2 regions of the Levilactobacillus suantsaii genome follow, and region 1 is predicted to be linked to the other one. Evidence: riboswitches for the same ligand, from Rfam matches in the RefSeq annotation. Region 1 holds a riboswitch; the other holds the start of a gene.
What was found. A riboswitch is a leader RNA that binds a small molecule or an ion and turns the genes downstream of it on or off. The one in region 1 is predicted to bind FMN.
Positions count from the first base shown of each region.

Region 2: it holds a riboswitch for FMN, as region 1 does, so the genes downstream of both, H3M12_RS08990 (ECF transporter S component) here and ribD (bifunctional diaminohydroxyphosphoribosylaminopyrimidine deaminase/5-amino-6-(5-phosphoribosylamino)uracil reductase RibD) in region 1, are expected to answer to the same signal.

Region 1 covers NZ_CP059603.1:886,529-897,462, forward strand. Annotated here, with positions in the region: gene H3M12_RS04105 (IS30 family transposase) at 1-197, shown strand, start outside; partial or broken gene H3M12_RS04110 (ABC transporter permease) at 205-1,332, shown strand; gene H3M12_RS04115 (aldo/keto reductase) at 1,357-2,334, shown strand; gene map (type I methionyl aminopeptidase) at 2,411-3,202, opposite strand; gene H3M12_RS04125 (hypothetical protein) at 3,369-3,674, shown strand; FMN riboswitch at 3,793-3,930, shown strand; gene ribD (bifunctional diaminohydroxyphosphoribosylaminopyrimidine deaminase/5-amino-6-(5-phosphoribosylamino)uracil reductase RibD) at 4,053-5,099, shown strand; gene H3M12_RS04135 (riboflavin synthase) at 5,099-5,704, shown strand; partial or broken gene ribA (GTP cyclohydrolase II) at 5,691-6,885, shown strand; gene ribH (6,7-dimethyl-8-ribityllumazine synthase) at 6,892-7,371, shown strand; gene arsC (arsenate reductase (thioredoxin)) at 7,419-7,844, shown strand; gene H3M12_RS04155 (winged helix-turn-helix transcriptional regulator) at 7,944-8,306, opposite strand; gene H3M12_RS04160 (ATP-binding cassette domain-containing protein) at 8,634-9,569, shown strand; gene H3M12_RS04165 (ABC transporter permease/substrate-binding protein) at 9,573-10,934, shown strand, end outside.
Region 2 covers NZ_CP059603.1:1,932,808-1,943,741, reverse strand. Annotated here, with positions in the region: gene rpsA (30S ribosomal protein S1) at 1-38, opposite strand, end outside; gene cmk ((d)CMP kinase) at 112-798, opposite strand; gene H3M12_RS09005 (SAG1386/EF1546 family surface-associated protein) at 839-1,465, opposite strand; gene H3M12_RS09000 (RecQ family ATP-dependent DNA helicase) at 1,526-2,959, opposite strand; gene H3M12_RS08995 (helix-turn-helix domain-containing protein) at 2,956-4,002, opposite strand; gene H3M12_RS08990 (ECF transporter S component) at 4,106-4,684, opposite strand; FMN riboswitch at 4,792-4,912, opposite strand; gene H3M12_RS08985 (pseudouridine synthase) at 4,975-5,700, opposite strand; gene scpB (SMC-Scp complex subunit ScpB) at 5,676-6,293, opposite strand; gene H3M12_RS08975 (segregation and condensation protein A) at 6,271-7,056, opposite strand; gene H3M12_RS08970 (N-acetyltransferase) at 7,010-7,405, opposite strand; gene xerD (site-specific tyrosine recombinase XerD) at 7,428-8,309, opposite strand; gene H3M12_RS08960 (CvfB family protein) at 8,341-9,234, opposite strand; gene pyk (pyruvate kinase) at 9,489-10,934, opposite strand, start outside.

The DNA.
Region 1 (10,934 bases):
CACCACAACAACGTGGGACCAACGAAAATACCAATGGTCTCATCCGAGAGTATTTTCCCAAAGGAACTGACCTTGATGAACTGACCGATCAAGATATCGCGAAGTTTGTCAGGAATTTAAATAATCGCCCCCGTAAGGTCTTAGGCTGGAAGACACCATCTGAAGTTTTCTTCGGTAAAAAGTTACACTTGATTTGACAATTCGTCCCACAAAATCACCCTGCGGAACCTGTTCCGTTATAAGCAACGGTTGATCATGACGGTGCTGGGGATTGCCGGTTGTATGGCCATGATGATCACCGGGTTCGGCTTGAAGGACTCGATTGGCGACATTAGCACCAAGCAGTTCAACGACCTCTGGCACTACGACGCCATCGTGACGCGTAGCGGCGACCAGACCGCCAGTGAAAAACGAGCGTTGAAGCAGGCGACTAACTATAAAGGAAGTTTGACGCTCCAGTCGACCCAGGTCGCGGCGAAACAAAGCGGCGTGGCCGAGCAGACCGTCACGTTGAGCGTCCCGCAGACACCGAAGCGGTTGAGCCAATTCGTGACCTTGCGTAACCGCCAGACTCACAAAGCTTACACCCTGCCAAAGACGGGCGCCGTCATCGACGAGAAACTCGCCAAGCTGTACCACGTAGAAGTGGGCGACAAGTTGGCCGTTAAACCGGCCGGCCAAAAGACCCGCCACGTCAAGGTCGCGGCCATCGCCGAAAACTACATCAACCACTTCATCTACTTGAGCCCCCAGGCGTATCGCAAAGCCTTTCACCAGGCACCGGTCTACAATGGAAACTTGGTGAAGTTGCATAAGACCAGTGAGAAGGCAGGGAACGCCTTTGCCGACCGCTTGTTACGGCACAAGGGAATTCAAAACGTGACGTTGATGGCCGCCCAGCGGGAGACCAATTTCAAGTCGCTGGATAGCATGAATCTGGTCGTGTTGATCTTTGTGATTTCAGCAGGTGCTTTAGCGTTAGTGGTATTGTATAATTTAACTAATATCAACGTGTCCGAACGGATTCGGGAATTGTCGACCATCAAGGTCCTGGGCTTTTACGACCACGAGGTAACGATGTATATTTTCCGGGAGAACCTGATTTTGACGGTCCTGGGGATCCTGGTCGGGTGCTTCTTAGGGGATTGGCTCCACGCCTACATCTTACAGACGGCGGAGACCAACGCGCTGATGTTCTCGCCCGGGATTCACCCCGTGAGTTACTTGTACGCGGCCGTGCTCACGCTAGCCTTTAGCTTGCTGGTGATGGGCATCATGCACGTCAAGCTCAAACGGGTCAACATGTTGGACGCGTTAAAATCAGTTGATTAGCCGGAAATAGAAGGAGGAGTCAAGATGCATTATCGAAAATTTGGTGACACGGGGTTTGACATCAGCGAGGTCTCATTAGGGACCTGGCAACTCGGTGGCAAGTGGGGCGCGCCGTTTGACGAACAAGATGCCTTGGACACCCTGGCAGAAGCCTATGACCAGGGCGTGAACTTCTTTGACACCGCCGATGGGTACCAGGGCAGTCTCAGTGAAAAGGCCGTGGGAAAGTTCTTGCAGACCCACCCGGACGTGCACTTCACCACGAAATTGGGTCGTAAAGAAGAACCGTTAACGGCCGAACGTTTTGACCCGCAACACGTGGACCAATACGTCGATGCGTCCCGGCAAAACATGGGCGTCGACGCCTTGGACATGGTATTGCTACACTGTCCGCCGACTGAGGTGTACTACAGTCCCGAAACCTTCTTCGAACTGGACCGGCTGAAACAGGCCGGTAAGATTCGCCACTACGGGGTCAGCGTGGAAAAGGTCGAACAGGGCATTAAGGCGCTGGACTACAACGTTTCGGCCGTCGAAATCATCTTCAACATGTTCCGCTTACGGCCAGCGGACCTCTTCTTTGACCTCGCCAAGAAGCAACACGTGGGCATCTTGGCCCGGGTCCCCTTGGCCAGTGGCTTACTGACCGGGAAGTTTACCGCTGACACTAAGTTTGCGGCAGACGATCACCGGGCCAACAACCGTAACGGGGAACATTTCGATAAAGGGGAAACCTTCTCTGGGGTCGATTACCTGACGGGCGTCAAGGCCGCGGCTGAACTGCAAAAGCGGTTGGGCACGGACAACCTGGCGGCTACGGCGTTACGCTACATCTTGATGAACGACGCGGTTTCCGCCGTGATTCCAGGGGCTAGCAACCCGACGCAAATCGAGCGCAATACCAGCGCCGCCGACCTGCCTGCGTTGACGCCGGACCAGATGGCCATCGTCCGTGACGTTTACGACCAGTACGTGAAGAATCCGGTTCACTACCTCTGGTAAAATTTTGACAACTAACCTAAAAAGCGCCCACCACGATAACGTGTGGTGGGCGCTTTTTGACGCAATAAAGTTAAGTTTAGAGCAGGTACTTGGCGTCGATGTCCGGGTCTTGCGACGTCAAGATCTTTGGCCCGTCCTTGGTGATGGCCAGGGTGTGTTCGTACTGGCAGGATAACGACCCGTCAGCGGAGACATAGTATTCCCAGTTGTCCTTGTCGAGCTTGTCGGTCAGTTCGAAGGTCCCCAAGTTGACCATCGGTTCGATGGTGATGACCATGCCTTCGCGTAACCGGATACCGTGGCCGGCTTCACCGTAAGCGGGAACGTCGGGTTCTTCGTGCATTTCGGTGCCGATCCCGTGGCCAATCAGGTCGCGGACGTCACCCATGTGGTTTTGGGTCTCGACGTAGTCCTGAATGGCCGCGCCGATGTCGCCGATGCGGTTACCGATAACCGATTGGTCGATGCCCAGGTACAGGGCTTTGCGGGTAACATCCATCAAACGTTTGACGTCGTCGCTGACGTCGCCGACTGCGTAAGCCCAGCAGGAGTCGGCCTGGTAGCCGTCCAAAGAGACGGTCATGTCGACCTTGACCAGGTCACCGTTCTTCAACAGACGACCCTTTTGTGGCGCCATGTGGGCGACCTCGTCGTTGATACTGATGCAAGTGGCGTAGTGGTAGCCATCGACGTCCTTTTCGGACGGAATGGCGCCGTGGTCGGCGCAGTACTGGGTGGTAAACTTCTCGATTTCCCAGCTATCGATACCGGGCTTGATCAGGTTCCGTAAGCCTAAATGGATGTTGGCCAGTAAGGTGCCGACAGCGTTCATTTTTTCAATTTCACGTGGTGATTTAATGGTAATCAAAATTGAACCTCCTAATTATTCTCTACGGGTTTAAATGTACACTACTTGCGCTTGGATATCCAGACGCAGGGGACAACGGCGCAATGATTTAGTCGGTAAGTCGTCACAAAACGAAATGATTGTGGGTGGCCAGTTAGCGATGAAAGCGATAACCTTGGAGGCATAAGTGTCAAAAATCAACGGAGATGGTGCGAGCGTGCGACAATTAGGGCGATATGTCATCAAAATTTTAGTTCTGACGGTGGGAGCAGTGGGGCTGTTGACTTGGGTCACGACGGTCCAACCAGCGAGTTCCACGGAAAAAACGGCCCAAGAAGCCAGCAGTTATTCCCCCAGTCGCCACTATCGACGCGGTGAATTAGTGGTTTTTCGTAATCACATCTATCGGGTTCAACAGGCCACGGGTCCGTTGCGGCAGTCGGGGAATGTGACCCGGTTGGACCCGCAGATGTTTCAACCCGTGCAAGACTAGGCGGGCCAGCTCACATCATGTTATCAATGATTATTAATAACATAGAATGAGCGATTTTTTTGTAATTTTGGGTTGTACCCCGCGAAAATCTGCTGTAGCCTAAAAGTGTTAACTGAATACATTTCTTCGGGGCAGGGTGAAATTCCCGACCGACGGTGACAACGCCAGGTGGTGTTGAAGTCCGTGACCCGCGTATAGCGGTGGACCCAGTGCAAGTCTGGGACCGACAGTAAAGTCTGGATGGGAGAAGAAATAAATTTGACTTTCGACCTGTATGGGGGCGCTTTAAGCATGGCCCCAACTCGGAGATCTTATTTAGCTTTCAATCATGGCCCCGCAGCTACATTGCGGGGCCTTTTTTTTGCGAGGTGAATCAAGATCACAGACCAAGATTATATGACGCTCGCCGTGGCGCAAGCCCGTCACGGCAGCAATCAGACCTGGACGAACCCCATTGTGGGGGCCGTTCTGGTCAAACACAACCAGATTTTAGCGCAAGGTTACCATCACCGGTTTGGGCAAGCTCACGCTGAAATCGACACGTTAAACCAACTGGACGATGTTGCCCAAGCGCAGGGGGCCACGATGTACGTGACGCTCGAACCCTGCAGCCATTACGGTAAGACACCACCGTGTGCCCGCAAACTGGTGGCCGTGGGCATTGCCCGGGTGGTCATCGGCCAACGCGACCCCAACCCGCTGGTCGCGGGTAAGGGCATCGCCATCTTAGAGGCGGCGGGCATCGCCGTGACGGTCCTCGACCAAACGGAGGGATTGAACCCCACCTATAATTTTTATTATCACCACCACCGCCCGTTCGTGACCCTCAAGATGGCGGTCAGCGCCGATGGCAAGTTGAACGCCGCTACCGCGCAGCGGACCCGCTTGACTGGTGAGCTGGCCGGGCACGATAGCCAAGCCTTACGGGCCTGCCAACAAGCCATCCTGATTGGTGAACGGACCTTAACCATCGACCAACCGGCCCTGACGGTGCGCGACCAAAAGTTAGCCGTGGCGCCCCGGCGCGTCGTGGTGGTCAACGCTGCCGACCAGCTCGACTTAACCAACCGGTTCTTTCAGGACACCACGCCGGTGTGGCTCTTGAGCCGCCAACCTAGCCACCGGACCTGGCCGGATTTCGTCACCGTGACGGCCGGTCAAGCCTGGACGCCGGAACAAATTGTGGCGTTTTTGGCCGACCAAGGCATTCAAGCCCTCTTAGTTGAGGGCGGTAGTCACCTGCACGCCGAATTCGTGGCGGCCGGTCTGGTCGACCAAGTGGTGACCTACGTGGCCCCGACCTTGTTAGGTGGCCAAGCGTTACCGGCCGTCAGTGGCGCTGGTGGAAAACAATTACCTTTACGCCTGACCGACACGCAAGTTCTCGGACCCGATGTCCGCTTGACTTTTAGGAGGGTAAGCTAATGTTTACAGGAATTATTCAAGATGTCGGCACCGTCGCCAAAATTAACCGCACGGCCGCCCACGCCGATTTGACGTTTGAAACGTCCTTACCGGCGACATGCCACAGCAAGGTGGGGGACAGTCTCGCCATCAACGGCGTTTGTTTGACCATCACGCAGTTAGTGCCAAAAGGGTTTACCACGACCATCATGCCGGAGACTAGCCGCCGCAGTACGCTGGGCGACCTGGCGACCGGTGAGCGGGTGAACCTTGAACCGGCCCTAGGTGTCACGGACCGTCTGGACGGTCATTTCGTTTTGGGGCACGTGGACACCACCACGCGGCTACTCAAGCGGGAGACCGACGAAAATGCGGTGGTCCTGACGTTTACGTTACCGGCACAGTGCCAAAACGAAGTGGTCTTCAAAGGCTCGGTCGCTTTAGACGGCGTCAGCCTCACGGTCAGTGCCATCACGGCCGACAGCTTTAGCGTCAGCCTGATTCCGCACACCTTGGACCAGACGATTCTAGCCGACTTGCGGCCCCACGACCGCGTGAACTTAGAGACCGATATTTTAGGCAAGTACTTAAACCAGTTGGAGGGAACTAAACATGAGCACAATTAAACAACGTGTCGAGACCGCCCTGACCACGTTACAGCGGGGTGGCTTGGTGATCGTCACCGACGACGACCACCGCGAAGCTGAAGGGGACATGGTGGGCTTGGCCCAATTCGTCTCCGTCGAAACGGTCAATAAAATGGTAACCAACGCCCGGGGCCTCCTGTGTGCCCCGATGAGCCAAGACATTGCGACCAGCCTAGGGTTGACCCCGATGGTCGCCCACGGTAACGACGCCTTTACGGTCAGTGCCGACGCCAAGACCACCTCGACAGGGATCTCCGCCGTCGACCGGGCCGACACGCTTCGGCAGTTGGCCGACCCGAAGTCTCGTCCTGGTGACTTTTACCACCCGGGCCACGTCTTCCCGTTGATTGCCAAGGAACACGGCACCCTGCAACGCGGGGGTCATACCGAAGCCGCCGTCGACTTGGCCAAGCTGGCGGGGGCGCGACCAGTCGCTTATATTTGTGAAATCCTGAAGCACGACGGTCACATGGCGCGCAAACGGCAATTGAAGGCCTTTGCCGAGGGGATTCAGATGCCGTTTTTGTCGATTCAAGACATCCAAAGCTACCGGTACCAACAAAATATCGACGTGGTCCAATCCATCACCCAGGTCCACCTCCCCACCAAGTACGGCGACTTCCAACTCGAAGCCTTTGCGACTAACGATGGCCGCGAACCCACACTGTTGATTTCCAAGGGTCAGATTACCCCCGACGAACCGCTGTTGTTGCGGGTCCATTCGGAGTGTTTGACGGGCGACGTCTTCGGGTCACAACGCTGTGACTGCGGCGAACAACTGGCACTGGCTTTGCGGACTATCGAGCAAGCAGGCCACGGGGCCGTCTTGTATCTGCGCCAAGAAGGCCGCGGCATCGGGCTGGCTAACAAGTTGCGGGCTTACAAGCTGCAAGAAGACGGCTACGACACCGTCGAAGCCAACGAGCAACTGGGCTTTCAACCTGACGAACGCCACTATGGCTTAGTGGCCGCGATTTTGCACCAAAAGCAGGTCCACACCGTGAAACTTTTGACCAACAATCCAGACAAGGTCACTCAATTGCAGAACTTAGGTTTACAGGTGACCCGCGAATCCCTGGAAGTGGAACCGCAGAAAACGGACCGCAACTATCTAATTCACCAAAAAGCAAAAGTTCCATCACCTACTCAAGGAGGTTTAAGTCAATATGACAGCATTACCAACATCTTTACAGGGGCAAGGCTTACGCATCGGCGTGCTGACGGCTCAATTCAACCAGGTTGTGACGCAAAAGCTGACCGCGGGGGCCGTGGCGACGCTCCAGGAACTCGGCGTGACCACCGATGACATCTTAACGGCCAACGTTCCCGGCGCCTTAGAACTCCCCCGGGCCGCCCGGCTGATGGGGGACTCGGGTCGCGTGGACGGTATCATCGCGTTAGGGGCCGTCATCCGGGGCCAAACCAGTCATTACGACGTGGTCTGTGACGAAACGGCCCGCGGCTTATCGCAAGTCTCGACCGCCGGGCCAGTCCCCGTAATGTTTGGCGTTTTGACCACTGACGACTTGAACCAGGCCTTGAACCGCGCAGGTGGCAAGGTCGGCAATAAGGGCAGCGATTGTGCCAGCGGTGTGATTGCGATGATTAATTTACAGCGCCAACTCACCGCCGATGCGGTACACTAAGAGAAACGAATGTTTCATGTGAAACATCGGAGAGACAGGTGACCACTATGCCCGCTCAAGTTTACTTCCTATGTACCGGTAACTCGTGCCGTAGCCAAATGGCGGGGGGCCTCGCCAAAAAGATTCTAGGCCCTGACTGGCGCATCGCCAGTGCCGGGATCGAAGCCCACGGCGTCCACCCGCTGGCCGTGCAGGTCCTGGCCGAAATTGGCATCGACATTTCGCAGCAGACCTCCAAGGTCATCGACCCCGATTACCTGCAACACTGCACGCTAGTGGTCACGTTATGTGGCGACGCCCGCGACCGTTGTCCAGTGACGCCACCGACGGTCAAGCACCAACACTGGCCGTTACGTGACCCCGCCCAGGCTACGGGGTCGTTGGCCCAACGACTAACGGTCTTTCGCGCGGTTCGCGATGACCTGATTGACCGCTTAAAGGACTTGGCGCAGACCACCGCCACATCTGATTAACGGGTCAAAATAGACTAAAAAAATCCTGATTACCAACGCAATTTAAGTTGGCAATCAGGATTTTTATCGTTATCGGGAGCTGTTGTTCGAGTCTATGTTTCACTCAGATTGGGCCAATTTTTTTCGTTTATCCGGATTTTGATCAAGATAAACACTACCCCAATTAGCCATCGTCTCAATAACGGGTCGCATGCTATTACCAAGGTCAGATAAGCGATATTCGACTTTGGGGGGGATGACGGCATAAGCATGACGAGTGACCAAGCCGTCGCTTTCCATTTCGCGTAAACTTTGCGTCAGCATTTTTTGACTGATTCCCGCCACGCTCTGCTTTAATTCAGAATAACGCTTTGTACCGGTTAATAGGTCGCGGACAATTAAAACTTTCCATTTGCTACTTAATAAATCAATCGTGGTTGCAACGGGACAAATCCCATTTTGTTCTAGTAATTTTCTTGACATTCAAGCACCCCATTCCTATCAAACTCATTTGTAACTTAAAGTTACTAGAAAACTTTAAAGCGCCTACTTCAAAATAGACCATAAGGATATTATAGTTAGTGATGGTCGAAAATACAATTTGAAAAGCGAGAATTGGCGATGAAATTAATAATTTTTAGTAGGACCAGTGACTCTTTTTACGTGTAGTGCTAGTAGCAGTTTTGTGCGGAGGACTACCTTAGAAAAATAATATAACCGAATGACTATTCCTACAAATGATTAAGCAACGACAAAGTCGCCTATTCTTGCCGTAGCCTGTATTTAAAAAATTAAAAAGAAGGAATATAGATGATTACTTTTAATCAAATCACCAAACAATATCCGGATAAATTAGCGTTAAATCAACTTAGCCTAAAAGTCCAGAGCCATGAATTTTTTGTGCTGGTTGGACCCTCTGGCTCTGGAAAAACCACGTTACTAAAAATGATTAACCGGTTAGAAACGCCGACTTCTGGCAGTGTCAGCATTGATGATAAAAATGTTAATGATCTTAATCTGACAAAACTGCGCCAAAACATTGGTTATGTCTTACAGTCTGGTGCTTTATTTCCCAACATGACGGTTTTCCAAAACGCTGCTATTCAACTGGCCAACTTAAACTGGGAACCTGAAAAGCAACATGACCGGGTTGCAGAACTCCTAACCGAGGTCGGATTACCTCCCAAAGAATTTATGACGAAAATGCCGCACGAATTGTCTGGTGGCGAAGCGCAACGCGTGGGAATCGTTCGTGCATTAGCAGCAAGCCCCATGATTGTGCTGATGGATGGGCCCTTCAGTGCCCTTGATCCCGTTTCGACGCGACAACTGCAAGATTTAGTATTGCAGTTGCACCAAACACTGGCGACCACTTTCGTCTTCGTGACTCACGATATGCAGGAAGCCATTAAATTGGCAGACCATCTGGCAGTTATTCATAATGGGGAGCTTCAACAGATTGGTACGCCCAACGAGATCTTAGCGGCACCAACCAATGATTTTGTTAAAAATTTTTTCCGCGATGCTTCTCAACAAAAAGCTTTTTTAGCCCGGGTCATTGAATCGGGACTTGGTCAACCAAAAAATCACCAAAAGGCGCTTGTTTTGCAGCAAACTGACACGATTATGGATTGGGCAACTATTTTACACCGCAACCCTGCGGCGTTGATTGAAGTTGCCAACGTTGTTTTGGTACCAACAGATTTTCCTGCATACATTGCAACTATGAAGAAAGGGGACCACTAATTCATGGATTCGTTAGAAACATATCTTCAACACAATAGTCAGCAGATTATTGGGGCTTTGGGGCAACATATTGTACTGTCATTGATTGCAATTCTGATTACCATTGTCATTGCTATTCCATTGGCGGTAATCCTTATGAATCATCAGAAATGGGGAGAAGTCGTGCTTCAGGTGACAAGTGTCATTCAAACCATTCCTAGTTTAGCCGTTTTAGGGATTTTGATTCCCTTTGTGGGGATTGGAACGATTCCAGCTATCATTGCTTTAGTGTTATACGCCATTATGCCCGTCTATCAAAACACTTACGCTGGATTGACTTCGATTGATCCTCTATTAATTCAAGCGGCAGAAGCTTTTGGGATGAAAAGGCGTTTCAAACTGTTCAAAGTTCAGTTTCCACTGGCGATGCCCATGATTATTTCTGGTATTCGGATTGGGAGTGTCATGGTCATTGGGACGGCAACACTAGCCGCGTTAATTGGGGGCGGCGGCCTTGGGACCTATATTCTATTGGGAATCCAAACTAACAATAATAACGCCCTAATCGTGGGGGCTATCTTATCAGCGTTGCTCGCGTTGATTGTGAGTGGCGTGATTCGGGTGCTTTCCAAGGTTTCTTTCAAAAAGACAATTATTGGCCTGGTCAGTCTTGTCTTGATAGGTGGTATCGGTACGGCTGCCGTTAAATTAGCCACGCCGCAGCGACAAACGATTACTATCGCGGGGAAAATGGGAGGCGAACCCGAGATTTTAATTAATATGTATAAGGATTTGATTCAACAGGATAACCCCAATATCAAGGTAAACTTAAAGCGAAACTTTGGTGGGACCAGTTTTCTGTTCAAGGCCTTACAAAGCAATAAAATCGATATTTATCCAGAATTTACGGGAACAGTACTCCAATCCCTGGTTAAAGGACATACAAAAGTGAACCCCAATGCCCATTCTGCATATAAGACTGCTAAAAAAGCATTAAAAAATCAGTTTAACATGCGTTTTTTGGCCCCCATGAAATATCAAAATGGGTATGGGATAGCCGTGAAAACCAGTGTTGCAAAAAAATATAACCTACGTAATTTTTCTGATTTAAAAAAACATCGGAATTTTAAAGCAGCGTTTGACCCTGACTTTTTCCAACAAGCGGATGGTTATCCGGAATTGCAAAAGGTATATGGATTAAACTTTAATAGTGTCAGGACAATGGAACCCTCCCTACGGTATAAGGCACTTGCTCGGGGGGGTGTCCAAGTTGCTGATGCGTATACAACGGATCCACAGATTCCTAAGTATCATTTGACCCTTCTAAAAGACAATTTACATTTTTTCCCACCTTACCAAGGTGCACCGTTAATGAAATCGTCTTTT
Region 2 (10,934 bases), 1.0 Mb from region 1:
TTGTTATCATTGTTTTGACTCGTGCCATTTTCACTCATGCGAATATTTCCTCCTTGCGACAACTCTAAACACCATTTTATCTGATTATAGCGATAAAAGCTAGTAAAATGCCTATTTCTCTTGCATTTCTTTTTCGCGAATAATTTCAGCGATCCGATCCGCCACTTGTTCAATCGATAATGACGTGGTATCTAACCGAATGGCATCGGTTGCTTGGGTCAACGGAGAAACAGCTCGAGTCGAATCTTTCCGGTCCCGTTCTTCAATTTCGTGCTTCAACGTGGCTAAAGGTGTGGTGATGCCTTTAGCCGCATTATCCTTCAATCGGCGTTGCGCCCGTTCTGCCACGCTCGCCACCATGAAAATTTTGACCTGCGCGTTAGGTAGCACGGTAGCGCCGATATCGCGACCGTCCATGACGATGCCGCCCTCGGCCGCAATTTGCCGTTGGCGCGACGTAAGTTCTTTACGAATTGCAGGTAAAGCCGACACCTGTGAGACCGAATTGGTCACGTCCGGTTGCCGAATCGCTAACGTCACTTCGGTGTCGTCGACGAAGACCTTTTGCGTCGGGGTCCCTGGTTCAAACCGAATCTCGCTGTGTGCGAGTAAATCGGCGATTTTGGCTTCATCGCCTAAATCAGTTCCCGTTTGCAGTGCCTTCCACGTGATGGCCCGGTACATCGCCCCGGTATCACAATAAATATAATGAAAACGTTGTGCCACAATTTTGGCAACCGTGCTCTTCCCTGCGGAGGCCGGCCCATCAATGGCAACTTGTAACCCTTGCTTAGCCATACTGTCTAACTCCTATAATTAAAATGATTTTAAAGGTTGATTAACGAATCCGTAACCGTTGGCCTGGATGGACCGTCGCCCCAGAAGATAACCCGTTCAGCTCTAGTAATTTCTGTTCCGAGATACCCGCATTGGTTGCGACCCGGTAGACCCCTTGGCCAGATTCAACCGTGGTGTACTTTTTACTGGTACTGCTGCTGGACGACGAGGTCGCCTGGCTACTGGATGCCGCCTGACTACTCGAAGTTGTTGTCGTGGTGTCGGCAGCCGAAGAACTGCTAGTCGCGGTCTCCGTCGAACTAGCAGTTGTCGTCTTCGTATCCGAACTATCTTTGGCCTTTTTGGTCGCTTGTTTCTTCGCGTGGTGACTCGAACTTTTGGCACTCGTCGACTTAGAACTCGACGAGCCGGCGGCGACCTTCTCCGTATTGTTGTTCTGGGGCCGATTGACCGAACTCTGCCGGGCCAGACCGTAAACCAATGAAGCCGCCGCAATAACAATAATAATAGCCACCAAAATGACCGTTACCATGGTATTACTATGATTTTGGCGTCGCATCTTCGTTCGCGACAGGTTCCCCTGATCGTCCCGATCATCAGCAAACGACTGTTCCCACGGCCGCGACGTTTGGTCCTTAGGCGTTTGCTCGTCACGTTTCTGACTCATCATCTAACCTCCCTGAAAAACTTCCACCGGTAATTGTACCATACCCCATCGTTGAATTCCTTAATTATTCGATAAAAATAGCGTTTCTAAACGGGCGCGCCAGTCCAGTGTGACGGGGTTTACCGCCGGTTGAACCGTCCGTTTTAAGCCAAGGGCAGCTAAGTCTAATGGGACCTTAGCCGGGGCACAACACTTCGCCGTGTGTGTCGAGTCCGCCTGTCCAAATGCCGTTAACCAGCGGTCACGCAAACAATCTGGTTCACGGGCATACGCCAGCATTTGGGCCAGTGCGTGATGCCGTTCTTGCTCACGACGGGTAAATAACGTCTGCACCGCTGCCAGCGAAATCCCATGTTGATAGTAAAACGTCAACAGAGCGATGCCCGGATCATCGGAATCGAAAGCCTGCGGATGGGCGTAAAACCGCTGTATGGTCGTGTCATCGGGCCGGTTGGCCTCCATCAAGGTCAGTGGCAAGCGTTCATCTCCCGGCGCCGACAATAACACGGCCAAGCTCTGTTGCCCATCCCGGCCAGCTCGGCCCATTTCTTGGGCGTAACTCCCTAAATCAGTGGGCAAGTGGTAATGGATCACGTAGCGAATATCGTTCTTATCGATCCCCATCCCAAACGCACTGGTCGCACAGATCACTGCCAATTCGCCTGCCATAAACTGTTGTTGAATCTTAAAGCGATCCTCGCTGGACAAACCCGCATGATAAGCAGCAATCGGTAACCCCGTTTGTTCCTGTAACCATTGGGCCATGTCGCTGGCCAGTTGTTTGCTTGAGAAGTAGACCACTCCCGGAAAAACTAACTGAGAGACCAATTGTAAGAGGCGCTCCCGCTTCTCAGCATCGTTAGCGACCGCCTCCACATCGAGGAAGATGCTTGGCCGGTCAATGGATTCCGTGATGATCTGCGGCGTTGTGCGCAACTGTTTGGCGATTTCGTGTTGGGTGGCAGAATCGGCCGTGGCTGTTAACATCAACGTCAACGGTCGTGCCAATCTTTCCCGGATTGCCCCCAACAATAAGTATTCTGGCCGAAAATCCGGTCCCCACTGGACGATGCAGTGGGCCTCGTCGATCACTAGCAAACTGAGCCGCAGTTGTTGGACTTGCGCCAACATCGTGGGCTGAGCTAACATCTCTGGCGACAAGAATAAGAACTGATAGTCCGCGAAGTGGGCCAAAATCACCTGGCGTTCCGCGTAACTGGTCAACGACGTAATGGCTGCGACCCGGCGAAACCCGGCCACGCGCATCCGGTTGACTTGGTCGGTCATCAACGCTAACAACGGTGACACGATAAGGACGCAACCAGCATGCCGGTACCCGTAGAGCTGATAAATTAAGGTTTTACCGGCTCCAGTCGGAAGAACGGCCAAGGTATCCTGGTGTTGTTCAAGTGCCGTCAGGGCGGCTTGTTGTCCTTCACGAAAGGTTGTGTGCCCGAAGCCACGTTTCAAACTCGCCGTCAATGATTCCATCATGCCATCTCACCTTGCTTTCCGCACCAAATCGCGAGTAACCGAAAGGTGAAAAAATCGTAACGTGCCTGCAGTTCTGGCGTCAACGCCATATATTCCCAGTCATCTAGTGCTCCGGGCAATGCTGCGAGCAGGTCCTGGCGTGTCGTCTGCGGCAATAAGCGGTCGTAAGGCACCGCGGTCACCGGCAACATGATGGCGGCTTCTAACAGATGTTCGCGCACCGTGCTGGGTTTGATGTGCCGCTGTTGAGCGACCTGATCTAACGATAACGACGTGGTCGTCACAGCAGCTAACGTGGCTTGCGCACTACGCGTCACCGGCGTTTGCCAGGCCGGTGCCAAGAGGGGGTGTAACGGATGGTCACGCTTTCGAGCATCGGTCGCAATTTGAATCACCCCGTCGACTCGCCGTAAGTAAATCTCCCAGGCCGATTCTTGGTAGGTCCGCGCTAGCTGGGCCGTGGTCTGGCCAGGTTGCTGATACCCACTCAAACCAGCCGTTGTCACCATCGCCGTCAATTCTGGCAATTGGGTCAAACTGTGCGTCAAAGCCGTGAGCACCATTTGTGCTAAAGCTGTGCTTTTAATTTGGTGAAACCACTGTCGAACCGCTTGCTGCGTCGCGAGATCCGTCATCAAAGGATAGTACTGCACGTTATGATGGGCGTACTGTGAGACCACCTGGACAGCTAAAAAGAGTCGTTGCGTCACTAATTTCAAATCAACTCGTGGCCAGGTCAAAGCCGTTTGCGGGTGATAATAAGTCGTCGCCTGTTGCTGCGTATGCCCCGCTGGCGTTAGTCGTAACTGGGGCTGCTCATCTTGCGTCCAGGCGGCTAATCGTTGGGTCACCAAAGTCTGCGCTACCTGGTCCAACGCGCCCCGCTGTAACGCCTTATCGAGGCCTAGTAAGTAGAGGAGTCCGTACCGTTGCCCCCAATACAGAGTGGACACGGTTTTACGGCCCCGTAAGAGATTCTCAATCACCCGCAAGCGCCGCACCTGCCGCTGGCTTAACAACTGTAATAGGTCTTGCGGTGTCACCGCACTCCCCCCTTTCGTTCGTTTAGTCTTCTTTAGTTTACCATAATCAAAAGGGGGCCAACCACACGGTCGACCCCCTTCAACAAAACTTTACATGAAATTTTTAATTTTGATGCTGACCGAGCCAATTACCGAGACGCTTATGCAACAAGATGAACAGGAAGCCCAGGACGGCCCCCTTGATCAGGTTGAATGGCACGATACCAAACAGGACCAACTTCGGAACGGGCAAGCTCAAGGACATGCCCCAAACCTTTAAGTACAACGGCGTGATGAACCACAGGTTAGCGAGCGACAACACAATCGTCAAACTCAAAGTCCCCGCAATAACCGCTAAGACCTGCCGGGAAAGCGTCGCTGGCTTATGCTTCAACACGGCACTGATCGGCACGATGTACACGATGTCCGCAATAAACGCCGTGAAGATTCCAATGAAGTTCATGACGTCTAGCCCCGTTGACACGAAGTAGAGCAGTTCCTTAACCGCTGCAATCAAAATCGCACCCCCGGCGCCGAAAATACTCATCCCAAGTAATACCACCAAATCACTGAAGTCGAGCTTCATGTAGGGCACAATCGGGATAATCGGTAACGAAATAAACATCAGGACGTACGACACCCCTGCAAACAACGCCATCTCGACCATCGCGCGAACGCTAATTCCCTGTTGTCGACTTTCCATAACTCTGTTCCTCCTTACGGTCATCTCACACACGGCGGGACCAAAAAAGGCCTCGCCGCAGAAGGGCAAGACCTTGTTGATTACGTCAGGAAGCGCAAAGAGCAACGTCTCATCTTCTGCATACCAGACTTTACTGTCGGCTTCGGAATTGCACCGAATCAACCACATCGCTGTGGGTCGCGGACTTTTACCGCCGGTCGGGAATTTCACCCTGCCTTGAAGATGAACCTAATTAATTTTAATTACACACTTAATATACAAACTTTCTTAAAGTTTGTCAAGACTTTCACTTACTTTGTTAAGCCCGTGAGGCGTTTTAATTCCTTTAATTCTTCGGGTTTTAAGTGGCGGGACTCTCCCGGCTGCAAACCCTTGAGAGTCAGGAAACCGTACTGCTCGCGCTTTAGTTTTTCAACGGGATACCCCACGGCCTCCAGCATTTTTTTGACCTGATGGTTGCGCCCTTCATGAATCGTGAGCTGCACGATCGCCGTCTGTTTCTTTTTGTCCGCGCTCAGGACCTTGGACTTTGCCGGTGCATAGTGATCGTCGTCCACGGTTATTCCTTGACGCAACTGGCGCATGGCGTCGTTACTGGGAATCCCCGTGACCCGGGCCACATAAACTTTCTCGACTTCGTAACGGGGGTGGGTCAACCGATTCGCCAGTTCCCCATCGTTCGTCAAAAGCAATAGGCCTGACGTGTCGTAATCCAGACGGCCGACCGGGTAGATCCGTTGGGGCACGTCTTCAATCAAGTCCACGACCGTCCGCCGCTTTTTCTCGTCGTGGGCCGTCGAGATTACCCCACGGGGCTTATACAACAGCATGTATACCGGTGTTTCCGTTGTGATGGGGACGTTATCGACTAAGATCTTATCGTGCACGCCCACCTTGGTCCCTAGTTCGGTCACCACGGCTCCGTTGACCTTGATGTGGCCACTCATAATCAGTTTCTCCGCTTGCCGCCGGGAGGCTACTCCCGCGTGGGCTAAGACTTTTTGGAGTCGTTCCATGTCTTGTCATCTCCTGAATTCAATTGTTGGTTAAAGGCCTGTAAAAACAAGTCCCCTTCATCGCCGTTGGCTTCAGCGGGGGTCGCCGCAGCCGGTAATGGGGGTAAGTCTTGTAACTGTTTTAAGCCGAAGTAATCTAAAAAGTAATCGGTGGTCCGATAAATTTTGGGCCGTCCTGGTTCATTTAACCGCCCAGCAGGTTCGATCAGCCGGCGCAAAACCAGTTTTTGGACCGTCGACGTGCTCTGTACGCCCCGAATCTCATCAACTTCGATTCGGGTAATCGGTTGCCGATAAGCAATGATGGCCAGAACTTCTAAGGCCGCCGGGGACAAAGCCGTACTCAGTGGACTTTCAAAGTAGCGCTGAATCACGGGGCTGAGCGCCGCCTTAGTGACCAAACGATACGTGGTGTCATTGACCATCAGTTCCAAAGCCGAATTCTCATCGGCCGTATACTTTTCGGCCAACCGCTCTAGATTCGCCAAAATGGCCGGGCGTAATAGCCCGGTCACGGTCGCCAAATCGGCAACCGTCATCCCCTCGTCACCGCTGACGAACAGTAAGCTTTCAATCTGTGCGAGTGGTGTCATCGACCAAGCCCCCTTCTTGACGTGCACTAACTTCCAGTGGCACTAACCGACTGGCTTGGCGTAGCGTGACCTGCCGCTGACGAGCTAATTCGAGTACCGCCAAAAAGGTCGTCACGACTTCGTCTAAGACTGGTGCCGGCCCAAATAACCGGTCAAAAGCTACCGGTCGCGTTGTCCTCAGCAATCGTTGTAGGACCGTATGCATCTGGTGCTTGATTGTGAAATGTTCCGATGCCACGTGCTGGGTCACCGGCCGAGTCGCGGTCGCTCGGTGCGCTAAGTGAATCAACGTCGCTTGCAGATCGTTGACCGTTACTCCGGGAGCCACGGTCAACGGCGTATCTGCCGGCACCGGCATGGCTGGACGGGTGAAGTGTTGTTGACGTGCTTGCGCGCGTTTTTTTAACACGGCCGCGGCGCGTTGGTAACGCTGATACTCGACTAGTTGGGCCACCAATTCGGCCCGCGGATCATCAGGTTCATCGTCATCATCCGCCGGGGCTAAGGTCTGCGGCTTCGGCAGTAAGAGTTTGGCCTTAATAGCCATCAAATTAGCCGCCATCACGAAGTATTCCCCAGCAACGTCCAACCGCAACGTCTGTAACTGGTGTAAATAAGTCAAGTACTGACTGGTGATGGTGGTGATGCGGATATCGTAAATATCCATTTTATTCGTTTTAATCAGGTGTAATAAAAGATCTAATGGGCCTTCAAAGTCACTGACTTGAATCAGTGGCTGGCCGGTCGAGGTGGTTTTGTCCATGCTGAAATTCCCACTTTGCAATAATCTGTGATGTCGCGAGGGTCCCCATCAGTCGCTGTTTTGGGGTCGCGGTCGCGAGTTGGTCGAGCATTTGCCATTCATTGGTGGTCGATTGTTTGTCCGGCATCAGCCCGACCAGCCGGACGATGATGTAATTGGCTTGCAGTTCGGTTCCCACGACCCCTGCAAAATCATCGTACTGGTCTTTCCATAAATATAACGTGCGGTCGTCACCGCCCTGGTACCAGGTCAATTCCTGTTGGAGTCGGTCCCAGTCCTTAAATGCGGGTAACAAACTCATAATTCCCATCGCAATTTTTTGATAGTCACTCCGATACTTTAATAACATCCGTGCGCCTCCAATTTTCGCGTTAGGCCCGGGGGTGATACCGGTCATAGACGGCCGCCAGGCGCTGCTTCGAAATGTGCGTGTAAATCTGTGTCGTGGTGATATCGGCGTGCCCCAACAATTCCTGCACGACCCGCAAATCAGCCCCGTTCTCCAAAATGTGCGTGGCAAACGAGTGGCGCAGGGTGTGGGGCGTTACGTCTTTTTTGATATCCGCTAACGCCACGTAATGCTTGATCTTTTGCCAAATGGCCTGGCGGGTCAAGCCGCCGCCGTGAGCGTTCAAGAACAAATATGGACTGGTCCGCCGCTTCAATAGAACCAGGCGACTGGTCTTGAGATACCGGGTAACCCAGTCACAAGCCACGTCGCCGATGGGGACGATGCGCTCCTTGCCTCCCTTACCTAGGGTCTGCAAGAGGCCCATCTCCAGGTGCAAATCACTGAGCTTCAAATGCACGAGTTCGCTGACCCGCAAACCCGTGGCGTACAGGACCTCCAGCATTGCGCGGTCGCGCACCCCGTATTTCGTGGTCACGTCGGGCGTCGCTAAAAGCCGGGTGACCTCGGCGACCGTCAAGACCGCCGGTAAATGTTCGGCGTGCTTGGGGGCGGCCACGTTAGCCATCGGGTTTTCTGTGAGCTGATGAGTCTCCATCAAGTATCGGTAATATTTTCGCAGGGCCGAGACCGCGTGAATCACCGAATTCCGCGATTTTCCCTGTTGGGTGAGCGTCGCCAAATACGCCATCAACTGGGACCGGTCGCAAGCCTTAAAATCGTTTATCTGCCGGTGCTGTAAATACGCCGCTAGTTCGCGTAATTCCTGGGCGTAGCTGGTCACCGAATTTCGGGCCAAGCCCTGCTCGACCGTCAAATAATGGGTGAAATCCGCAATCGCCATTTCAAATGGTCGCACCCGACCGCCCCCTTACTTAAGCCTGCGGTGCCGAATCGTCGGTCGCTTGATCGGTGACCAACCAAAGCTGTCCGTCGTGTTGGGTGATCTTGCGGTCCTTTAAGAGGTGGCCGATGGCCCGCTTGAACTGGCCCTTGCTAATGCCAAAGTAGGCCCGAATTGCGGCCGGCGAACTTTTGTCGCTGAACTCTAAATGGCCAGCTTCGCTATGTTCCAACGCCGCCAGCAACATGGCGGCATCGTCATCGATAGCTTCGTAGGCTCTAGGCTTTAAGGATAAGTTCAACGTCCCGTCGTCGTGCACGCCGATGATTCGCCCGTGGACTTCCGCCCCTAAATGCGGTTCAACGTCCCGTTCATCCGGGTGAATGAACCCCAACTCGTAGTGGTCGGTCATGACTCGGGTCCCGACGAGTTTGTTTTGGACCACGGTCGCCGTCACGTTGGCATTTTCCATCCGCTTCTTACCCGGTTGTGCAATCGCATGGAAGATATCCATGTCGGCCAGTACGCCCCAAAGGCGTTGCTTGTGGTCTTCGCGCAACGCGATCAACAGCTTGTCACCTTGCTGTGGCCACAGTTCCATCATGCTCGGCAGGTCATCTAACGAGACGACCATATCCTTGTTGGGCAAGCCGATGTCCACAAATACTCCGAGCGTTCGCTGGCTCCGGACTACCGTGCCCCAACCATAGTGGTCCACCTGGACCTGCGGGGCGTTCCGGGTAATGGTCAGATGATGATCTTCACTTTCGTACGCGAAGCCCTTAAACGTGGCCCCCGCTCTCAAAGGTTTTTTGATTTCTTGCTTGGCCAGCCGAAAAGTGGTGCCTTCCGCTTGAACGAAATAGTCCGTTTCGTTTTCGTCGGTCACACTTCCCGTAATCATACGGCCTAATAAGTTTTCCATAATTTCCTCGTTTCTGGATGGGAATGACCCCATCCGGGTCTCAATCGATCGATTTTGTGGACCGTACCGGATAAATCAAGTACCTAGTACCGGCCACTGCCGTTCGTTCTCAAAGTCGCTAACTTGTATTCTACACGGAAATCTCCCAACTAGCGAGGGGCGCGACGCAAAAAAGCCGTTTTTCTCCCGGTCGACCCGTAAAAAAACGGACTCACCAATTGGCAAGTCCGTTTCAATCATTAATTTAATGTCGCTTAAAGTGCGTTAGAAGCACCGTGGTAAACGATTCCCCGACGAGAATCGACCGTAATCAATTCACCATCAGAAATCTTATCACTGGCCCCAGCAGCGCCCACGATCACTGGAATTCCCATGGAAATTCCAACGACTGCGGCGTGAGAAGTCAACCCACCGTTTTCAACGATAACGGCGCTGGACTTTTCGATAGCTGGTAAGTAGTCCTTGTCGGTGTTCTTGGCAATCAAGATACCACCTTCAACGGTCTTGGCGTTGGCTTCAGCAGCAGAGTTGGCAATCACTGCCTTACCGATGACCGTATCGTCGCCGACACCTTGACCTTGAACGAGCTTGGAACCAATCAATTGGATCTTCATCAAGTTCGTCGTGCCTCGTTCGCCAACTGGAACCCCAGCGGTGATCAGGATTAAGTCGCCTTCCTTAGCCAAGCCCGTTTCAACGGCCTTAGCTGCGGCTAAGTCGAACATTTCATCGGTGTTGGATGGCTTTTCGGTCACGATTGGGTAAACGCCCCAGTTAACCATTAAGCCACGCCGAGTCCGGTCATCAAAAGTGACCGCTAAGATGTTCGCGTTTGGCCGGTACTTCGAGATCATCTTGGCCGTGTAACCTGATTCGGTTGCCGCCACGATAGTCTTAACACCCAATTGTTGCGCAACCCGAGCAACGGAAGCCCCGATAGATTCGGTGACGTCACCGTTGTCAAAGCTCAAGTTGTCACGACCAAAGTCAGCCAAAGCATTTTCAGCCTTGATGTCGATTTGGTTCATGGTTGCAACGGATTGAACTGGGTATTCCCCGTTGGCACTTTCACCGGATAACATGGTAGCGTCAGTCCCATCAAAGACGGCGTTAGCCACGTCAGAAGCTTCGGCACGCGTTGGGCGTGGGTTTTCTTGCATGGAGTCCAACATTTGGGTAGCCGTGATAACTGGCTTACCTAACAAGTTGCACTTCTTGATGAGGGCTTTTTGAACCAACGGGACGTTTTCCGTTGGGATTTCAACCCCCATGTCCCCACGAGCAACCATTAACCCATCGGACACCTTGATAATGTCGTCAAAGTTGTTGATACCTTCTTGAGATTCGATCTTTGGGAAGATTTGAACGTGTTCCATGTGCTTTTCTTCGAGCAGTTCACGAATGTCCATCACATCTTGTGGCTTCCGAACGAAGGAAGCAGCGATGAAGTTGATTTCGTGGTCCAAACCAAAGCGAATATCGTCGGAGTCCTTTTCCGTGATCCCAGGTAAGTTGATGGAAACACCAGGGGCGTTGACACCCTTCCGGGAACCTAAGACACCGTCGTTTTGAACCTTAACCAACAATTCCTTAGTAGCATCGTCCTTCTTTTCAACGACCGTGTCTAACAATCCATCGTCGAATAAGACGTGGCCACCTTCATGGACGTCATCGAACAAGCCAGGGTAAGTGACCGCAAT